DNA from 3 places in the Streptomyces sp. NPDC044704 genome. Region 3 is predicted to be linked to each of the others. Evidence: riboswitches for the same ligand, from Rfam matches in the RefSeq annotation. Region 3 holds a riboswitch; each other region holds the start of a gene.
The links. Region 3 has a riboswitch for cobalamin ahead of metE (5-methyltetrahydropteroyltriglutamate--homocysteine S-methyltransferase). Riboswitches for the same ligand answer to the same signal wherever they lie in the genome.
Positions count from the first base shown of each region.

Region 1: linked by a shared signal. The riboswitch ahead of cobN (cobaltochelatase subunit CobN) and the one ahead of metE (5-methyltetrahydropteroyltriglutamate--homocysteine S-methyltransferase) in region 3 are both predicted to bind cobalamin.
Region 2: linked by a shared signal. The riboswitch ahead of AC07B0_RS07880 (ribonucleoside-diphosphate reductase subunit alpha) and the one ahead of metE (5-methyltetrahydropteroyltriglutamate--homocysteine S-methyltransferase) in region 3 are both predicted to bind cobalamin.

Region 1 is NZ_JBWKGY010000025.1:38,012-44,173, reverse strand. It holds partial or broken gene AC07B0_RS35945 (cobalamin biosynthesis protein CobG) at 1-192, opposite strand, end outside; cobalamin riboswitch at 965-1,091, shown strand; gene cobN (cobaltochelatase subunit CobN) at 1,132-4,749, shown strand; gene AC07B0_RS35935 (terpene synthase family protein) at 5,041-6,162, shown strand, end outside.
Region 2 is NZ_JBWKGY010000003.1:86,101-92,262, forward strand. It holds gene AC07B0_RS07865 (carbon starvation CstA family protein) at 1-1,277, shown strand, start outside; gene AC07B0_RS07870 (CstA-like transporter-associated (seleno)protein) at 1,301-1,498, shown strand; gene AC07B0_RS07875 (GNAT family N-acetyltransferase) at 1,611-2,123, shown strand; cobalamin riboswitch at 2,165-2,298, shown strand; gene AC07B0_RS07880 (ribonucleoside-diphosphate reductase subunit alpha) at 2,462-4,855, shown strand; gene AC07B0_RS07885 (ribonucleotide-diphosphate reductase subunit beta) at 4,855-5,871, shown strand; gene AC07B0_RS07890 (hypothetical protein) at 5,954-6,162, opposite strand, start outside.
Region 3 is NZ_JBWKGY010000022.1:85,741-91,902, reverse strand. It holds gene aceB (malate synthase A) at 1-779, shown strand, start outside; gene AC07B0_RS34690 (3-hydroxybutyryl-CoA dehydrogenase) at 776-1,660, shown strand; cobalamin riboswitch at 1,811-2,035, shown strand; gene metE (5-methyltetrahydropteroyltriglutamate--homocysteine S-methyltransferase) at 2,211-4,523, shown strand; gene AC07B0_RS34680 (DM13 domain-containing protein) at 4,734-5,279, shown strand; gene AC07B0_RS34675 (nucleotide disphospho-sugar-binding domain-containing protein) at 5,310-6,162, opposite strand, start outside.

The DNA.
Region 1 (6,162 bases), on a different contig from region 3:
CCGGTCGGCGGCGAGCGCCAGCACCGAGGCCTGCCGGGCGGTGAGGAGCCCGCCGGGGATCCGGACCCGCGCCAGCCGGCCGTCGTCCGCCGCGTGCAGGCGCAGCGCGCCGGGGCATGCGTCACCGCGGTCCCGTATGACGGGCTCGTCCCACGATGCGGCGGAAGGGGGCTGGGGCATGGCCGCGAGCATACCCACGATCTCCCCGCCCCGACCTGTGTCCGTCACCACCCCCACGCCCCGGACCAGCCACATCCCGCCCACCCCCGACCCGCCCGTCCCCCGGGAAGCGTCCCCGGAACAGCCCCCGGACACCCGGCAGCCCACTCCCACCACCCCCACGTCCGGCCCGGTCGGCCACGTCCCAGCCCCGCCTGCGTACGAGGCGCGGAGTCCGGGGCGGCGCCCCAGTACCCAGCACCCGCCAGCCGGCCCCCGGCGGCCCGAAATCGCGGCGCCTGCACACTCCTCGCCCACGCCGACCCGCCAAACCCAGCCTCGCCGGCGTTTGAGGCGCGGGGTCCGGGGCAGCGCCCCGGCAACGGCGCCGCACCCGCACACCCCGCACCCGGCACCCGGCGGCCCGAAATCGCGGCGCCCGCACACTCCTCGCCCACCCCGACCCGCCAAACCCAGCCCCGCCGGCGTTTGAGGCGCGGGGTCCGGGGCAGCGCCCCGGCAACGGCGCCGCACCCGCACACCCCCCCCCCCCCCCCCCCCCCCCCCCCCCCCCCCCCCCCCCCGCCCCCCCCCCCCCCCCCCCCCCCCCCACCCCCCCCCCCCCCCCCCCCCCCGCCCGCGGGGGGGGGGGCCCGGGGGGGGGGGCCCCCCCCCCCCGCAACGGCGCCGCACCCGCACACCCCGCACACCCCCGCAGCCCCCACCCCCGCACCCCCCGCGGAGCGACACGTCACCCCCGCTCCCGCCCGGGGACCCCGCCGCCTAGGATGACCTTCCGACGGACCGTTCGGCCCGTCGTCGCCGAGGACGGCGACATGGGAGGAAGCCCGGTGCGATTCCGGCGCGGTCCCGCCACTGTGAACCCCGCGGAGCAACCCGTGGGGTGAGTCAGGAACTCCCGCTGTCCTCACTGCCCGGGGCGCGGAAACCCCGAGGAAGGCCTGCCGCCGCATGATCCTGCTGCTGTCGACGTCCGACACCGATCTGCTCAGCGCCCGCGCGTCGAACACGGCGGACGGCCCCGTCCCGTACCGGTTCGCGAACCCCTCCCGCCTTCCCCTCGACGACCTCCCCGGCCTCCTCGACGGCGTCGACCTGGTCGTCGTGCGCCTCCTCGGCGGCCTCCGCGCCTGGCAGGAGGGCCTCGACCTGCTGCTGGCCCCCGGCCAGACCCGCCCGGTGGTCGTCCTGACCGGCGAACAGGCCCCCGACGCGCAGCTGATGGAGGCCTCGACCGTCCCCATCGGCATCGCCGCCGAAGCCCACGGCTACCTCGCGCACGGCGGCCCCGCCAACCTCGACCAGCTGGCCCGGTTCCTCTCCGACACGGTCCTGCTGACCGGCCACGGCTTCGAGCCGCCCGCCGCCTCCCCGACCTGGGGCCCCCTGGAGCGCACGCCGGGGCGGACCGCCGGCCCGCTCGTCGCGGTGCTGTACTACCGCGCCCACCAGATGAGCGGCAACACCGCGTTCGTGCACGCCCTGTGCGAGGCCGTCGAGGCCCACGACGCGCAGGTGCTGCCCCTGTACGTCTCCTCCCTGCGCACCCCCGAGCCGGAGCTGATCGCCGCGCTGTCCGCCGCCGACGCGGTGGTCACGACCGTCCTCGCGGCGGGCGGCACCCGCCCGGCCACCGCCTCCGCGGGCGGCGACGACGAGTCCTGGGACGCGGGCGCGCTCGCCTCGCTCGGCGTGCCGATCCTCCAGGCCCTGTGCCTGACCGGCTCCCGCGGCACGTGGGAGGAGAACGACGAGGGCCTGTCCCCCCTCGACGCCGCGACGCAGGTCGCCGTCCCCGAGTTCGACGGCCGTCTGATCACCGTCCCGTTCTCCTTCAAGGAGATCGACGAGGACGGCCTGCCCGCCTACGTCGCGGACCCCGAGCGGGCCGCCCGCGTGGCCGGGATCGCCGTGCGTCACGCCCGGCTGCGGCACATCGACCGCCGCGACAAGAAGATCGCGCTCGTGCTGTCCGCGTACCCGACGAAGCACTCCCGCATCGGCAACGCGGTCGGCCTGGACACCCCGGCCAGCGCCGTCGAGCTGCTGCGCACCCTGATCGCGGGCGGCTACGACTTCGGCCCCGCCGACGAGATCCCGGGGCTGGTCTCGGGTGACGGCGACGAGTTGATCCGCGCGCTGATCGAGGCCGGCGGCCACGACCAGGACTGGCTGACGGAGGAGCAGCTGGCCCGCAACCCGGTCCGCATCCCGGCCGCCGACTACCGGCGCTGGTTCGCCGAGCTCCCCGCCGAGCTGCGCGAGAGCGTGGAGCAGCACTGGGGCGAGGCCCCCGGCAACATGTTCGTGGACCGTTCCGCGAACCCGGAGGGCGACATCGTCCTCGCCGCCCTGCGCCGCGGGAACCTCCTCGTCCTCATCCAGCCGCCGCGCGGCTTCGGCGAGAACCCGATCGCGATCTACCACGACCCGGACCTGCCGCCCTCGCACCACTACCTGGCGGCGTACCGCTGGATCCAGGCGCGTGCGCAGGACGGCGGCTTCGGCGCCGACGCGATGATCCACCTGGGCAAGCACGGCAACCTCGAATGGCTGCCGGGCAAGAACGCCGGCCTGTCCGCGTCCTGCGCCCCCGACGCCGCGCTCGGTGACCTCCCGCTCATCTACCCGTTCCTGGTCAACGACCCGGGCGAGGGCACGCAGGCCAAGCGGCGCGTGCACGCCACGCTGGTCGACCACCTGGTGCCGCCGATGGCCCGCGCGGAGTCGTACGGCGACATCGCGCGCCTGGAGCAGCACCTCGACGAGTACGCGCAGATCTCGGCGATGGACCCCTCCAAGCTCCCGGCGATCCGCGCCCAGATCTGGACCCTGATCCAGGCCGCGAAGCTCGACCACGACCTCGGCCTCGAAGAGCGCCCGGACGACGACGGCTTCGACGACTTCCTGCTCCACGTCGACGGCTGGCTGTGCGAGGTCAAGGACGCCCAGATCCGCGACGGCCTGCACGTCCTCGGCGGCGCGCCCACCGGTGAGGCCCGCGTCAACCTGGTCCTCGCGATCCTGCGCGCCCGGCAGATCTGGGGCGGTACGACGGCCCTGCCCGGCCTGCGCGAGGCGCTGGGCCTGGACGAGTCGGCGGCGACGCGCACCTCGGCGGACGCCGTCGAGGAGCAGGCCCGCGCGCTGGTCCAGGCGATGGAGGACGCGCACTGGTCCCTCGACGCGGTGGCCGCGGTCGCGGCGGGCCACGCGCAGGCCGTCGCCGACGTCCTGTCGTTCGCGGCGCGCGAGGTCGTCCCGCGCCTGGCGGGCACGACGGACGAGATCGCGCACGTGGTGGCCGCGCTGGACGGCGCCTTCGTCCCGGCCGGCCCGTCGGGCTCGCCGCTGCGCGGTCTGGTCAACGTGCTGCCGACCGGCCGGAACTTCTACTCGGTGGACCCGAAGGCCGTACCGTCGCGCCTCGCGTGGGAAACGGGCCAGGCGCTGGCCGAGTCGCTGCTGAACCGCTACCGCACCGACAACGGTGAATGGCCGGCGTCCGTCGGCCTGTCGCTGTGGGGCACGAGCGCGATGCGGACGGCGGGCGACGACATCGCCGAGGCGCTGTCCCTGCTGGGCGTCCGCCCGGTGTGGGACGAGGCCTCGCGCCGGGTCACCGGAATCGAGGCGGTGCCGCTCGCCGAGCTGGGCCGTCCCCGCATCGACGTGACGCTGCGCATCTCGGGGTTCTTCCGTGACGCGTTCCCGCACGTGATCGGCCTCCTGGACGACGCGGTGCGTCTCGCGGCCTCCCTGGACGAGCCCGCGGAGTCGAACTTCGTGCGCGCCCACGCCCAGGCGGACCTGGCCGAGCACGGTGACGAGCGGCGCGCGACGACGCGTATCTTCGGCTCGCGCCCGGGCACGTACGGGGCCGGCATCCTGCAGCTGATCGACTCCCGCGACTGGCGTACGGACGCCGACCTCGCGGAGGTATACACGGTGTGGGGCGGTTACGCGTACGGCCGCGGCCTGGAGGGCCGTCCGGCCCGCACCGAAATGGAGACCGCCTACAAGCGGATCACGGTCGCGGCGAAGAACACGGACACCCGCGAGCACGACATCGCGGACTCGGACGACTACTTCCAGTACCACGGCGGCATGGTGGCCACCGTCCGCGCGCTGCGCGGCACGGCCCCGGAGGCGTACATCGGCGACTCCACCCGCCCGGAGACCGTGAAGACCCGGACCCTGGTCGAGGAGACCAGCCGCGTCTTCCGTGCCCGCGTGGTGAACCCGAAGTGGATCGAGGCGATGCGCCGCCACGGCTACAAGGGCGCCTTCGAGCTCGCGGCGACGGTCGACTACCTGTTCGGCTACGACGCCACGACCGGGGTCGTCGCCGACTGGATGTACGACAAGCTGACGGAGACGTACGTCCTGGACCCGGAGAACCGCGCCTTCCTGGAGGAGGCCAACCCGTGGGCCCTGCACGGCATCGCGGAACGCCTCCTCGAAGCGGAGTCCCGCGGCATGTGGGAGAAGCCGGACCCGCAGATCCTCGAATCCCTGCGCCAGGTCTACCTGGACACGGAGGGCAACCTGGAGGGTGAGGCGGAGTAGCGCCGCACGCCCGGGGCCCGGTTTCCACGACGGAGGCCGTCCCCCCGCCCGATGACCGGGCGGGGGGACGGCCTCTTCGCGTCCCGCCTCCCGGAGGCGGGACGAAGGCGCGCCCCGCGGGCCGCCCCTCGTATCCCCCTTCGGGCCGCGCCGCCGCGGAAAGAGCCGTGCGTCACCTGAAGCGGTGAACTCCCCCTTATCCCACGGGCACCAGGGGTAGGGCAGTGCTGATCTCGTGCGGGGGGCCGGGTCCGCCGTCCCCCCAGCCATGGACGAAAGGCCGACCCCGTCGTGACGCAGCCGTTTCAACTGCCGGATTTCTATGTGCCTTATCCGGCGCGACTGAACCCCCACCTGGAGGACGCCAGGGTCCACACCAAGCGCTGGGCGCGCGACTTCGGGATGCTGGAGGGCTCCGGCGTCTGGGAGGAGAAGGACCTCGACTCGCACGACTACGCCCTGCTCTGCTCCTACACCCACCCCGACTGCGACGGCGAGGCGCTGGCGCTGGTCACCGACTGGTACGTGTGGGTCTTCTTCTTCGACGACCACTTCCTGGAGATGTACAAGCGCTCCCAGGACCGCGTCGGCGCCAAGGCCTACCTGGACCGGCTCGCCGCCTTCATGCCGATGGACCTGGCCGACGGCTTCCCCGAGGCGACCAACCCCGTCGAGGCGGGGCTCGCCGACCTGTGGGCCCGTACCGTCCCGGCCATGTCGATGGACTGGCGGGAACGGTTCTCCTTGTCGACGAAGAACCTCCTCGACGAGTCGATGTGGGAACTGGCCAACATCGACATCGGCCGGGTGGCGAACCCCCTCGAATACATCGAGATGCGGCGCAAGGTGGGCGGCGCCCCCTGGTCGGCCGGCCTGGTCGAGTACGTCTCCGCCGAGGTGCCGGCCCGCGTCGCGCACTCGCGGCCGCTGGGCGTGCTGCGCGACGCCTTCTCCGACGCCGTGCACATCAGGAACGACATCTTCTCCTACCAGCGCGAGGTCGCCGACGAGGGCGAACTCTCCAACGCCATCCTGGTGTTGGAGACCTTCCTCGGCTGCACCACCCAGGAGGCCGCCGAGGCCTCCAACGACCTGCTCACCTCCCGCCTCCAGCAGTTCGAGCAGACCGCCCTCGCCGAGCTCCCCCAGCTCTTCGCCGACCATGCGATGGGCCCGGCCGAGATCGCCGCCGTCCTCGCCTACACCAAGGGGCTCCAGGACTGGCAGTCGGGCGGCCACGAGTGGCACATGGTCTCCAGCCGCTACATGAACGAGGAGGCCCGGCGCACCACCCCGCTCACCCTGCCCTTCCTCCCCTCGGGCCTCGGCACCACCGCCCTCGACCTGGGAGCGCTGTTCACCCGCCGCTCGATGGAGCTGCGCGGGCGCTCCTTCACCCACGTCCCCTTCGAG
Region 2 (6,162 bases), on a different contig from region 3:
CGGTGGGCGTCGTCATCGCGATGCCGACCCTCCAGATGCCCTCGGTCACCGACTTCGCGGCGCGCGGCGACGGGCCGGTCTTCGCCGGCTCGATGTTCCCGTTCGTCTTCATCACCATCGCGTGCGGGGCCCTGTCCGGCTTCCACTCGCTGGTCTCCTCGGGCACCACCCCGAAGATGATCCAGAAGGAGACGCAGGTCCGGGTCATCGGCTACGGCGCGATGCTCACCGAGTCCTTCGTCGCCATCATGGCCGTGATCGCCGCCTGCATCATCGAGCCCGGCCTCTTCTTCGCCGTGAACTCCCCCGCCGGGGTCATCGGCACCACGGTCGACACCGCCTCCGCGGCCGTCACCAACTTCGGCTTCGCCATCAGCCCGGACGCCCTCGCGCAGGCCGCGAAGGATGTGGAGGAGAGCAGCCTGCTCTCCCGTACGGGCGGAGCGCCGACGTTCGCACTCGGAATGTCGGAGATCTTCTCGGCCGTCATCGGTGGCACCGCCATGAAGGCCTTCTGGTACCACTTCGCCATCATGTTCGAGGCCCTGTTCATCCTGACGACGGTCGACGCGGGCACCCGCGTGGGCCGGTTCATGCTCCAGGACACCCTCGGCAACGTGCACAAGTCCTTCAAGGACGTCAGCTGGAAGCCGGGCGTGTGGCTGGCGAGCGCCATAGTGGTCGGCGGCTGGGGCTACTTCCTGTGGGTCGGCGTCAAGGACCCGCTGGGCGGCATCAACCAGCTGTTCCCGCTGTTCGGCATCGCGAACCAGCTGCTCGCGGCAGTGGCCCTGGCGGTCTGCACGACGCTGCTCGTGAAGTCGGGCCGGCTCAAGTGGGCCTGGGTCACCGGGGTTCCGCTGGCGTGGGACGTGGCCGTCACCCTCACCGCCAGCTACCAGAAGATCTTCTCCGAGGACGTGAAGGTCGGCTTCTTCGCCCAGCGCGACAAGTACCAGGCGGGCATCGACGCCGACAAGGTCCTGCCGCCCGCCAAGACCATGGGCGACATGCACACCGTCGTCACCAACGCCACGGTCGACGGGGTGCTGTCGGTGCTGTTCGCGGTCCTGATCGTCATCGTGCTGGTGGACGCGGCCCGGACCTGCTTCAAGGCCATCGCCCACCCCGAGACGGTGCGCCTGTCCGAGGTCCCGTGGACCGAGTCGAAGATCGTAGCCCCGGCCGGGCTGATCGCCACGCCCGAGGAGAAGGCCGAGCTCGCGGCGGCCGGCCTCGACGCGGGCGGCGGCCGGGCGAAGACCCCCGTCGCATGAGCGGCACGAGCGCCGCGCGCGCGGTGAGCGGGGTCCGGGGCGCGCTGTCGAAGGCCCGGTTCTACGTACGGGAGTTCTCCGGCGAGGCCGCGTACGACCGCTACGTGGCCCACGCCCGCGCCCACGACCCGCACGCCGAGGTCATGACCCGGCGCGCCTTCGAGCGGGCCCGCACCGACGCCCGCGAGGCGGATCCCCGGGAGGGCTTCCGCTGCTGCTGAGCGGCACGCGCGAGGGCCCCGCCGGCCTCGTCCGGCGGGGCCCTCGCGCGTGCCCGGCACCGGACCGCCGGGATCCGGGCGTCCGCCCGCGGCCGTCGCGCACACTCGACGCATGGACATCGTGATCAGGGCGGCGCAGCCCGCCGAATACGAAGAGCTGGGCGGGATCACCGCGCGGGCCTACCTGGAGGACGGGCTCCTCGACGCCAACACCGACGACACGTACGAGCGGACGCTGCGGGACGTCGCGGGCCGGGCCGGATCCGGCGAGGTGCTCGTCGCCGTACTGGACGGACGCCTGCTGGGCGGTGTGACGTTCGCCCCTCCGGGCAGCCCCCTCGCCGACATCGCGGGCCCCGGCGAGGCCGAGTTCCGGATGCTCGCCGTGGCCGCCGCCGGCCGGGGCAAGGGCGCCGGCGAAGCACTCGTACGGGCCTGCGCCGACCGCGCCAGGGCCCTGCCGGGAGTGTCCCGGCTGGTGCTCTCCACCCAGCCGGGCAGCCCCGCCGCGCACCGGATCTACGAGCGCCTGGGCTTCGTGCGCACCCCGGAACGGGACTGGTCCCCGGTCCCCTCGGTGCCCCTGCTCACCTACGCCCTGGAGCTGTACGCACCCGAGCAGTAGCCACGCCGACACAACATGTGGGGGCTACCGCAACGGGCCGCCCCCACATGTATGCTCATGGCTGCTGTCGTCGCAGGGGAATCCGGTGCGAATCCGGAACTGTCCCGCAACGGTATGAAGTGCACCCATTGGTGCGTCCGGAAGTCCGAGGACCTGCCGACAGCGCGCCCGGCTCAACCGAACCGGGTGCCGATACGTCCGGGCCTCGCGGTTGGGCCGGTGGACGCCACGCGGCGCACGTACCGCCTGCCCTGTCCGGGCCGGTCCGTGGGCTTCCCGCGTGCGCCCGCTCGCCCCGCCCCGTCGAAGACCGGGCCGAGCGAGGGAGAGCTCCCCCCGTGACCATCGCGCCTGCCGCACCGCGCGCCGAGTCCGCCCAGTCCGACACCGAGGCTGCGCTCACGCCCGAGGGCCCGGGGACCGCACTGCTGCGTACCCTCACCGAGCTTACGGCCGACCTCCCCGACACCGACCCCGGCCGGGTCGCCGCCGCCGCCCTGCGCGGCCGCAGCTCCGTCGCCGACGAGGCCGAACTGCGCGGGCTGGCCACCGAGGCCGCGGCCGGTCTGATCTCCGAGGACCCGGCGTACTCCCGCCTCGCCGCCCGGCTGCTGACGCTGGCCGTCCGCGACGAGGCCGCGGGCCAGGGCTCCACGTCCTTCTCGGCGTCCGTCGCCGTCGGCCACCGCGAGGGGCTCATCGCCGACCGCACGGCCGAGTTCGTCACGACCCACGCGGCCCGCCTGGACGCGCTGGTCGAGCACACCCTCGCCGAGGGCGCCGACGACCGCTTCGGGTTCTTCGGCCTGCGCACCCTGCACAGCCGCTACCTGCTGCGCCACCCGATCACCCGTCAGGTCATCGAGACCCCGCAGTACTTCATGCTGCGGGTGGCCTGCGGCCTGGCCGAGAACGACACCGTCCAGGCCGTCGAGGAAGTGGCCTCGCTCTACCGGCTGATGAGCCGCCTCGACTACCTGCCGTCGTCCCCCACGCTCTTCAACTCCGGTACCCGGCACCCGCAGATGTCCTCCTGCTACCTGCTGGACTCCCCGCTGGACGAGCTGGACTCGATCTACGACCGCTACCACCAGGTCGCGCGCCTGTCCAAGCACGCCGGCGGCATCGGCCTCTCGTACTCCCGCATCCGCGCCCGGGGTTCCCTGATCCGCGGCACCAACGGCCACTCCAACGGCATCGTCCCGTTCCTGAAGACCCTCGACGCCTCCGTCGCCGCGGTCAACCAGGGCGGCCGCCGCAAGGGTGCCGCCGCCGTCTACCTGGAGACCTGGCACGCGGACATCGAGGAGTTCCTGGAGCTCCGCGACAACACCGGTGAGGACCAGCGCCGTACGCACAACCTGAACCTCGCCCACTGGGTGCCGGACGAGTTCATGCGGCGCGTGAACTCCGACGGGCAGTGGTCGCTGTTCTCCCCGGCCGACGTCCCCGAGCTCGTGGACCTGTGGGGCGACGAGTTCGACGCCGCCTACCGCAAGGCCGAGGCGGACGGCCTGGCCCGCAAGACCATGCCCGCGCGTGACCTGTACGGCCGGATGATGCGCACCCTCGCGCAGACCGGCCAGGGCTGGATGACCTTCAAGGACGCCTCCAACCGCACGGCGAACCAGACCGCCGAGCCGGGCTCGGTCGTCCACTCCTCCAACCTGTGCACCGAGATCATCGAGGTCACCGACGACGGCGAGACGGCCGTCTGCAACCTCGGCTCGGTCAACATGGGTGCCTTCGTCGTGGACGGGGACATCGACTGGGAGCGGCTGGACGAGACCGTCCGTACGGCCGTGACCTTCCTCGACCGCGTGGTGGACATCAACTTCTACCCGACCGAGCAGGCCGGGCGTTCCAACGCCCGCTGGCGTCCGGTCGGCCTGGGCGCGATGGGTCTGCAGGACGTCTTCTTCAAGCTGAAGATGCCCTTCGACTCCCCCGAGGCGCGGGCGCTGTCCACGAAGCTCTCCGAGCGGATCATGCTGGCCGCGTACGAGGCCTCCTGCGACCTCGCCGAGCGCAGCGGTCCGCTGCCGGCCTGGGACAAGACCCGTACCGCCCGCGGTGTCCTGCACCCGGACCACTACGGCGTCGAGCTGAACTGGCCGGAGCGCTGGGACGCCCTGCGCGCCCGCGTCGCGAAGACCGGCATGCGCAACTCCCTGCTCCTGGCCATCGCGCCGACGGCGACGATCGCCTCGATCGCGGGCGTCTACGAGTGCATCGAGCCGCAGGTCTCCAACCTCTTCAAGCGCGAGACCCTCAGCGGTGAGTTCCTCCAGGTCAACGCGTACCTGGTGGAGGAGCTGAAGCAGCTCGGCGTGTGGGACGCGCAGACCCGCGAGGCGCTGCGCGAGTCCAGCGGTTCCGTGCAGGGCTTCGGCTGGATCCCGGCCGAGGTGCGCGAGCTGTACCGCACGGCGTGGGAGATCCCGCAGCGCGGCCTGATCGACATGGCGGCGGCCCGTACGCCGTTCCTCGACCAGTCCCAGTCGCTGAACCTGTTCCTGGAGACGCCGACCATCGGCAAGCTCAGCTCGATGTACTCGTACGCCTGGAAGCAGGGCCTGAAGACCACGTACTACCTGCGCTCGCGCCCGGCGACGAAGATCGCCCGCGCGGCGCAGGCCGCCGCCCCGGCGGCGCTCCCGCAGGCGGTGGCCGACGCGGAGGCGCTCGCCTGCTCCCTTGAGAACCCCGAATCGTGCGAGGCCTGCCAGTAATGAGCTCCAACGACAACAAGAACCTCCTGGACCCGGGCTTCGAGCTCACGCTGCGCCCGATGCGCTACCCGGACTTCTACGAGCGGTACCGGGACGCGATCAAGAACACCTGGACCGTCGAGGAGGTCGACCTCCACTCGGACGTCGCGGACCTCGCGAAGCTGACGCCCGGTGAGCAGCACATGATCGGCCGGCTGGTCGCGTTCTTCGCGACGGGCGACTCGATCGTGTCGAACAACCTGGTCCTGACGCTGTACAAGCACATCAACTCCCCGGAGGCGCGCCTGTACCTGTCGCGCCAGCTGTTCGAGGAGGCCGTGCACGTCCAGTTCTACCTGACGCTGCTGGACACCTACCTGCCCGACCCGGACGACCGTGCGGCCGCGTTCGACGCGGTCGAGGAGATCCCGTCGATCCGCGAGAAGGCTCAGTTCTGCTTCAAGTGGATGGACTCGGTCGAGAAGATCGACCGGCTGGAGACGCAGGCCGACCGCCGTCGCTTCCTGCTGAACCTGATCTGCTTCGCGGCGTGCATCGAGGGCCTGTTCTTCTACGGCGCCTTCGCGTACGTGTACTGGTTCCGCTCGCGCGGTCTGCTGCACGGTCTGGCGACGGGCACCAACTGGGTGTTCCGCGACGAGACCATGCACATGAACTTCGCGTTCGAGGTCGTGGACACGGTCCGCAAGGAGGAGCCGGAGCTCTTCGACGACGCGCTCCAGCAGCAGGTCACCGACATGCTGAAGGAGGCCGTGGAGGCGGAGCTGCAGTTCGGCCGTGACCTGTGCGGCGACGGCCTGCCGGGCATGAACACCGAGTCCATGCGCGAGTACCTGGAGTGCGTCGCGGACCAGCGTCTGGTGCGCCTCGGCTTCCCGCCGGTGTACGGCTCGCAGAACCCGTTCTCGTTCATGGAGCTCCAGGGCGTCCAGGAGCTGACGAACTTCTTCGAGCGCCGTCCGTCGGCCTACCAGGTCGCGGTCGAGGGCACGGTGGACCTGGACGAGGACTTCTAGTCCTCCGTCCGCGCAGGTGTGCGCCGGGAGCCGGAACGCGAACGACCGCGTCCCGGCTCCTCGCGTTTCCGGGCGCCGGGGCTCAGTGGGCCATGCGTCCCCGGCGTCCGAGGCCGAACCGGATGCCGCGCCGGCGCGGGGTGGGTTCCAGACCGCCCGCCCGCTGGCGCGGCAGCCAGACCCGCCGGGTCTCGACGGCCCGCAGCTGCCGGTCGATCCGGCGGTCGCGCCACGTCCCGTACAGGCTGGGCCCGAGCAGGACGGCGGCGAGGGCCAGGATGACGAGGTAGT
Region 3 (6,162 bases):
CGGGCCGCTGGGACTACCTGTTCAGCCTCATCAAGACCTTCGGCCACCGCACCGACTTCCAGCTGCCCGACCGCGCCAAGGTCACCATGACCGCCCCGTTCCTGCGCGCCTACACCGAACTCCTCGTCCGCACCTGCCACAAGCGCGGCGCCCACGCGATCGGCGGCATGGCCGCCCACGTCCCCGGCCGGGACCCCGGAGCCGACGACGCCGCCCTCGCCAAGGTCCGGCTCGACAAGGAGCGGGAGGCCGAGGACGGCTTCGACGGCTCCTGGGTCGCCCACCCCGGCCTCGTCCCCGTCTGCCGCCAGGTCTTCGACGGCGTCCTCGGGGACCGGCCGGACCAGCGTGAGCGCACCCGCGAGGACGTCGAGGTCACCGCCGCCGACCTGCTGTCCGTCCGCAGGACCGCCGCCCCGCCCACCCACGAGGGCGTCCGCTCCAACATCGCCGTGTGCCTGCGCTACTTCGACGCCTGGCTGCGCGGCAGCGGAGCCGTCGCCCTGGGCGGGCTGATGGAGGACGCCGCCACCGCCGAGATCGCCCGCGTCCAGATCTGGCAGTGGATCCGCCACGAACGCGTGGACCGGGCCACCGTGACCGACCTCCTGGACGCCGAATGCGCCGCCCTGGAGGCCGAGGACCCGCGGGCCCGCGCCCTCGAAGCCAGGGAGGTCTTCGTGGACACCGCACTGTCGGTGCGGCTGCCCGCCTTCTTCACCCCCGAGGCCTACACGCGCCACCTGGTCCGCCACGTCACCGCGGGGGTGACCGCGTGAGCGCCCCCGCACGGCCGGCCGGCATCCGGCGCGTCGGAGTCGTCGGCGGCGGCCAGATGGGCGCCGGCATCGCCGAGGTGTGCGCCCGCGCCGGACTCGACACCGTCGTCGCCGAAGCGGACGCCGCCGCGGCCCGGGCCGCCCGCGAACGCGTCGCCGTCTCCCTGGAACGCGCCGTCCAGCGGGGCAAGCTCGACCGGATCTCCGCCGAGGACGCCCTCGCCCGGCTCGTCTTCACCGGAGACCTGGAGGACCTCGCCGACCGGCAGCTCGTCATCGAAGCGGTCACCGAGAACCCCGAGGCCAAGACCGAGGTGTTCACCCGCCTCGACAAGACCGTCGAGGACCCCGGGGCGATCCTCGCCACCAACACCTCCGCGATCCCCGTCATGCGGCTGGGGATGGCCACCGGCCGCGCCGACCGGGTGGTCGGCCTGCACTTCTTCAACCCGGTACCCGTCCTGCCCCTCGTGGAGGTCGTGACCTCCCTCCACACCTCGCAGGACACCCTCACCCGCGTCGAGGACTTCGCCCGCGACACCCTCGGCAAGACCACCGTCCGCTCCCAGGACCGGGCCGGCTTCGTCGTCAACGCCCTCCTGGTCCCCTACCTCCTCTCGGCCATCCGGATGGCCGAATCCGGGTACGCGAGCCCGGCCGACGTCGACGCCGGCATGGAACTCGGCTGCGCCCACCCGATGGGACCGCTCAAACTCGCCGACCTCATCGGCCTGGACACCGTCGCGGCCATCGCCGACTCGCTCTACGAGGAGTTCAAGGAACCCCTGTACGCCCCGCCCCCACTGCTCCAGCGGATGGTGCAGGCCGGGCTGCTGGGCCGCAAGAGCGGCCGCGGGTTCCACACCTACGGCCGGGGCTGAGGGGCCCCGGCACGTCCCCCGGGCAGAGGGTGCGCCGGGGACGCGGGAGTGCGGCGCGGGTACGGCGAGTGGTGTCGCCGCACCCGCGCCGCATCTCATTTCCCCGTCCGGCATGTGGACGGTTGGACCGGTTCTCGACCGGGTCCGCCTACGCTGGCGTCCGCAGCTGGTTCGCCCCGTCCGCCAGACGGGATGCGTCGTAAGAGGGAACCCGGTGGGAATCCGGGACTGCCCCGCAGCGGTGAGCGGGAACGACCGCCGTCATACGCACTGGGACCGGAACCGGTCCTGGGAAGCGACGGCCAGTAGGTGCCCGCCGGGAGACCGGCAGGCGCGCCCGCGAGTCCGAAGACCTGCCCGTTGCCCGTGCGCGAACGACCGCGCACGGTTTCCCGGTGACCTCGTGGGCGGGTCGGCGTGCACCTCAGGCGGATCCTCCCCGTCGCGTACCCCGTCGTACGCGGTCCCGGCGGTCCGCCCGTTCCGGCACCCCTTCGCACCCTCGGACCGCCACCGGGTCCATGGAGACACGCTCGCGAAGGAGAGTTCCGTGACCACCGAATCCGCAGCCGCGGCAGTACGGGCCACCGTGTACGGCTACCCCCGCCAGGGCCGCAACCGCGAACTGAAGAAGGCCGTCGAGGGCTACTGGAAGGGCCGCGTCAGCGCCGACGCCCTCCGGGAGACCGCCCGCGACCTGCGCCGCACCAACTGGGCCCAGCTGGCCGACGCCGGCATCACCGAGGTTCCGACCGGCGACTTCTCGTACTACGACCACGTCCTGGACACCACGGTCATGGTCGGCGCGATCCCCGCCCGCCACCGGGCGGCCGTCGAAACCGACGCCCTCGACGGGTACTTCGCGATGGCGCGCGGCACGCAGGACGTGGCCCCGCTGGAGATGACCAAGTGGTTCGACACCAACTACCACTACCTGGTCCCCGAACTCGGCCCCGACACCGTCTTCACGGCCGACTCCGCCCAGCAGGTCGCCGCGCTCCGCGAAGCCCTCGCCCTCGGCCACACCGCCCGCCCGGTCCTGGTCGGCCCGGTCACCTACCTGCTGCTCGCCAAGCCCGCCCCCGGCGTGGCCGACGACTTCGAACCGCTCACCCTCCTGGACCGGCTGCTGCCCGTCTACGCCCGGGTACTGGCCGACCTCAAGGCGGCCGGCGCCGCATGGGTCCAGCTCGACGAACCCGCCCTGGTCCAGGACCGCACCCCCGCCGAACTGAACGCCGCCGCCCGCACCTACCGGGAGCTCGGCGCGCTCACCGAACGCCCCAAGCTCCTCGTCGCCACCTACTTCGACCGGCTCGGCGACGCCCTGCCCGTCCTGGCGAAGGCGCCCGTCGAGGGCCTCGCCCTCGACTTCACCGACGCCGCCGACGCCAACCTCCGCGACCTCGCCGCCGTCGGCGGCCTGCCCGGCAAGCGCCTGGTCGCGGGCGTCGTCAACGGCCGCAACATCTGGATCAACGACCACAAGAAGTCGCTGGCCACCCTCGGCACCCTCCTCGGCCTCGCCGGCTCCGTCGACGTCGCCGCGTCCTGCTCCCTGCTCCACGTCCCGCTCGACGCCACCGCCGAACGCGACATCGACCCGCAGATCCGGCGCTGGCTCGCCTTCGCCCGCCAGAAGACCACCGAGATCACCACCCTCGCCCGCGGCCTCGCCCAGGGCCCCGGAGCGATCACCGCCGAACTCGCCGCCAACCAGGCCGACCTCGCCTCCCGGGCCACCTCCCCGATCACCCACGACCCGGCCGTCCGCGCCCGCACCGCCGCGATCACCGACGCCGACGGCCGCCGGGCCCAGCCCTACGCCGAACGCGCCGCCGCCCAGCACGCCCACCTGCGCCTGCCGCTGCTGCCCACCACCACCATCGGATCCTTCCCGCAGACCGACGAACTGCGCGTGGCCCGCGCCGACCTGCGCGCCGGACGCGTCGACACCGCCGGGTACGAGGAGCGCATCAAGGCAGAGATCCGCGAGGTCATCGCCTTCCAGGAGAAGACGGGCATCGACGTCCTGGTGCACGGCGAGCCCGAACGCAACGACATGGTCCAGTACTTCGCGGAACGGCTCACCGGCTACCTCGCCACCCAGCACGGCTGGGTGCAGTCCTACGGCACCCGCTACGTGCGCCCGCCGGTCCTCGCCGGGGACATCTCCCGCCCCGAACCGATGACCGTCCGCTGGACGGCGTACGCCCAGCAGCAGACCGCCAAGCCCGTCAAGGGCATGCTCACCGGCCCCGTCACCATGCTCGCCTGGTCCTTCGTCCGCGACGACCAGCCGCTCGGCGAGACCGCCCGCCAGGTCGGACTGGCCCTGCGCGACGAAGTGGCCGACCTCGAAGCGGCCGGGACCTCCGTCATCCAGGTCGACGAGCCCGCCCTGCGCGAAACCCTGCCGCTGCGGGCCGACGGCCACGCCGACTACCTCGCCTGGGCCACCGAGTCCTTCCGCCTCACCACCAGCGGCGTCCGTCCCTACACCCAGATCCACACGCACATGTGCTACGCCGAGTTCGGCGACGTCCTCCAGGCCATCGACGACCTCGACGCCGACGTCATCAGCCTGGAGGCGGCCCGCTCCCACATGCAGGTCGCCGGCGAACTCGCCACCGCCGGCTACCCCCGCGAGGTCGGACCCGGCGTCTGGGACATCCACTCCCCGCGCATCCCCTCGGCCGCCGAGGCGGCCGCGCTGCTGCGCAAGGGGCTGGAGGCCATCCCGGCCGAGCGGCTCTGGGTCAACCCCGACTGCGGCCTGAAGACCCGCGGCTGGACCGAGACCCGCACCTCCCTGGAACACCTGGTGGAGGCGGCCCGCGAGGTCCGCACCGAGACCGCCTGATCCGACCGCTCCGATCCGGCTGATCCGCCCGCCGGCCGGAACGGCCCTTCCCGGCCGTTCCGGCCCCCTCGCGCGCGGCCCCCGGCGCCGGTCGCGCCGGTCCGGGGGTCGCCGTAAGACTTCCGTCATCATGCCCGCCCTGTCGGCGCGGGCGCCGGCACCGTTGAATGGCGGGAGACGGAACACGAGGAAAGGCAGCATCCGGTGGCCATGAAGAAGCGGCGCACGACACTGATCGCGGCGGTACTGGTCGCCGCCACTGCCGCGCTGGGCGCGGGCCTGTACTGGTTCCAGCCGTGGAAGCTGTGGCAGGACGACACCGTCCGCGAAGCCCTGCCGGCCGTCGCGGCCGCCGCGCCCTCCCCGGCCCCCCGGGGTTCCGCGCCGTCCTCGCCCGCCGGCCCCCGCACGGTCGCCGAAGGCGCCCTGATCAGTCACGAGCACGCCACCACGGGCACGGCCAGGGTCATCCGCCTCCCCGACGGCACCCACACGCTGCGCCTGGAGGGCCTGGAGACGAGCAACGGCCCCGACCTGCGGGTCTGGATCACGGACGCGCCGGTGAAGGAGGGGGTGGCGGGCTGGCGCGTCTTCGACGACGGGAAACACCTCAGCCTCGGCAAGCTCAAGGGCAACAAGGGCGACCAGAACTACGAGATCCCCGCCGGAGTGAACCCGGCCGAGTACACCAGCGTCACCATCTGGTGCGACCGCTTCGACGTCTCCTTCGGCGCGGCCCCCCTCGCCGCCGTGTGACCGCGCCCTGACCGCTCCGGCGGGGGCGGCTCAGCCCAGACCGCGAGCCGCCTCACGGTGGACGTGCACCGACCGCTCCAGGTCCTGGACGAGCTGCGCGGCGGAGGGCATCCGGTGCACCTCGTCCCGCAGCCGCCCGGCCGCCTCGCGGTAGGACGGGTTCCCGAGGAGTTCCCCGACGGCGCCGGCGATGTTCCCGGTGGTGTTGTCCGCGGGCAGGATCTGCACGCCCGCCCCGTACGCGGAGATGCGCGCGCCGTGATCCTCCAGGCCCGGCATGTTGGGGACGAAGACCTGGGGAATGCCGTACGCCAGGCAGGTCAGGGTGATGTTCCCGCCCGCGTGATGGACCATCAGGTCACAGGTGGGGGCGAGGACGTCCACGGGGAGCCACCCGGCGCGGCTGCCCGCCGGGAGGAGGGGCTCCAGCTTGGCCGCCACGTCGTCCGGGGTCGCCACGAGCAGCTCGACGTCCAGGGAACCGACCTTCTCGACGAGGCCGCTCAAGGAGTCGAAGTCGTCGTCCGGCGTGACCCGGCTGCCCGCGCTGACGAGCACGCGGGGGCGGCTGCCCTTGGCGTACATCCAGGGCTCCAGCGGCAGTTGCGTGCTGCACGCGATGTGGCGCAACGACAGGGCCGCGGGCGCCGTGGCGGGCCGCACGCTCGACGGCATGACGCTGATGGAGAAGTCCGGGGCGGGCGGCGCCTGGAGACCGAGCGCTTCGAGCTCCGGCGCGAGTTCCGACACCGCGGCGAGGTCGACGGACAGGGGTTCGCCGATGTCGGTCGCGAAGCGGACCCAGGGCACGCCCGCGTGGTGGGCCGCGAGGGGGCCCGCGTACGCGAGGACGTTCGAGACGACCAGGTCCGGCTGCCACCGG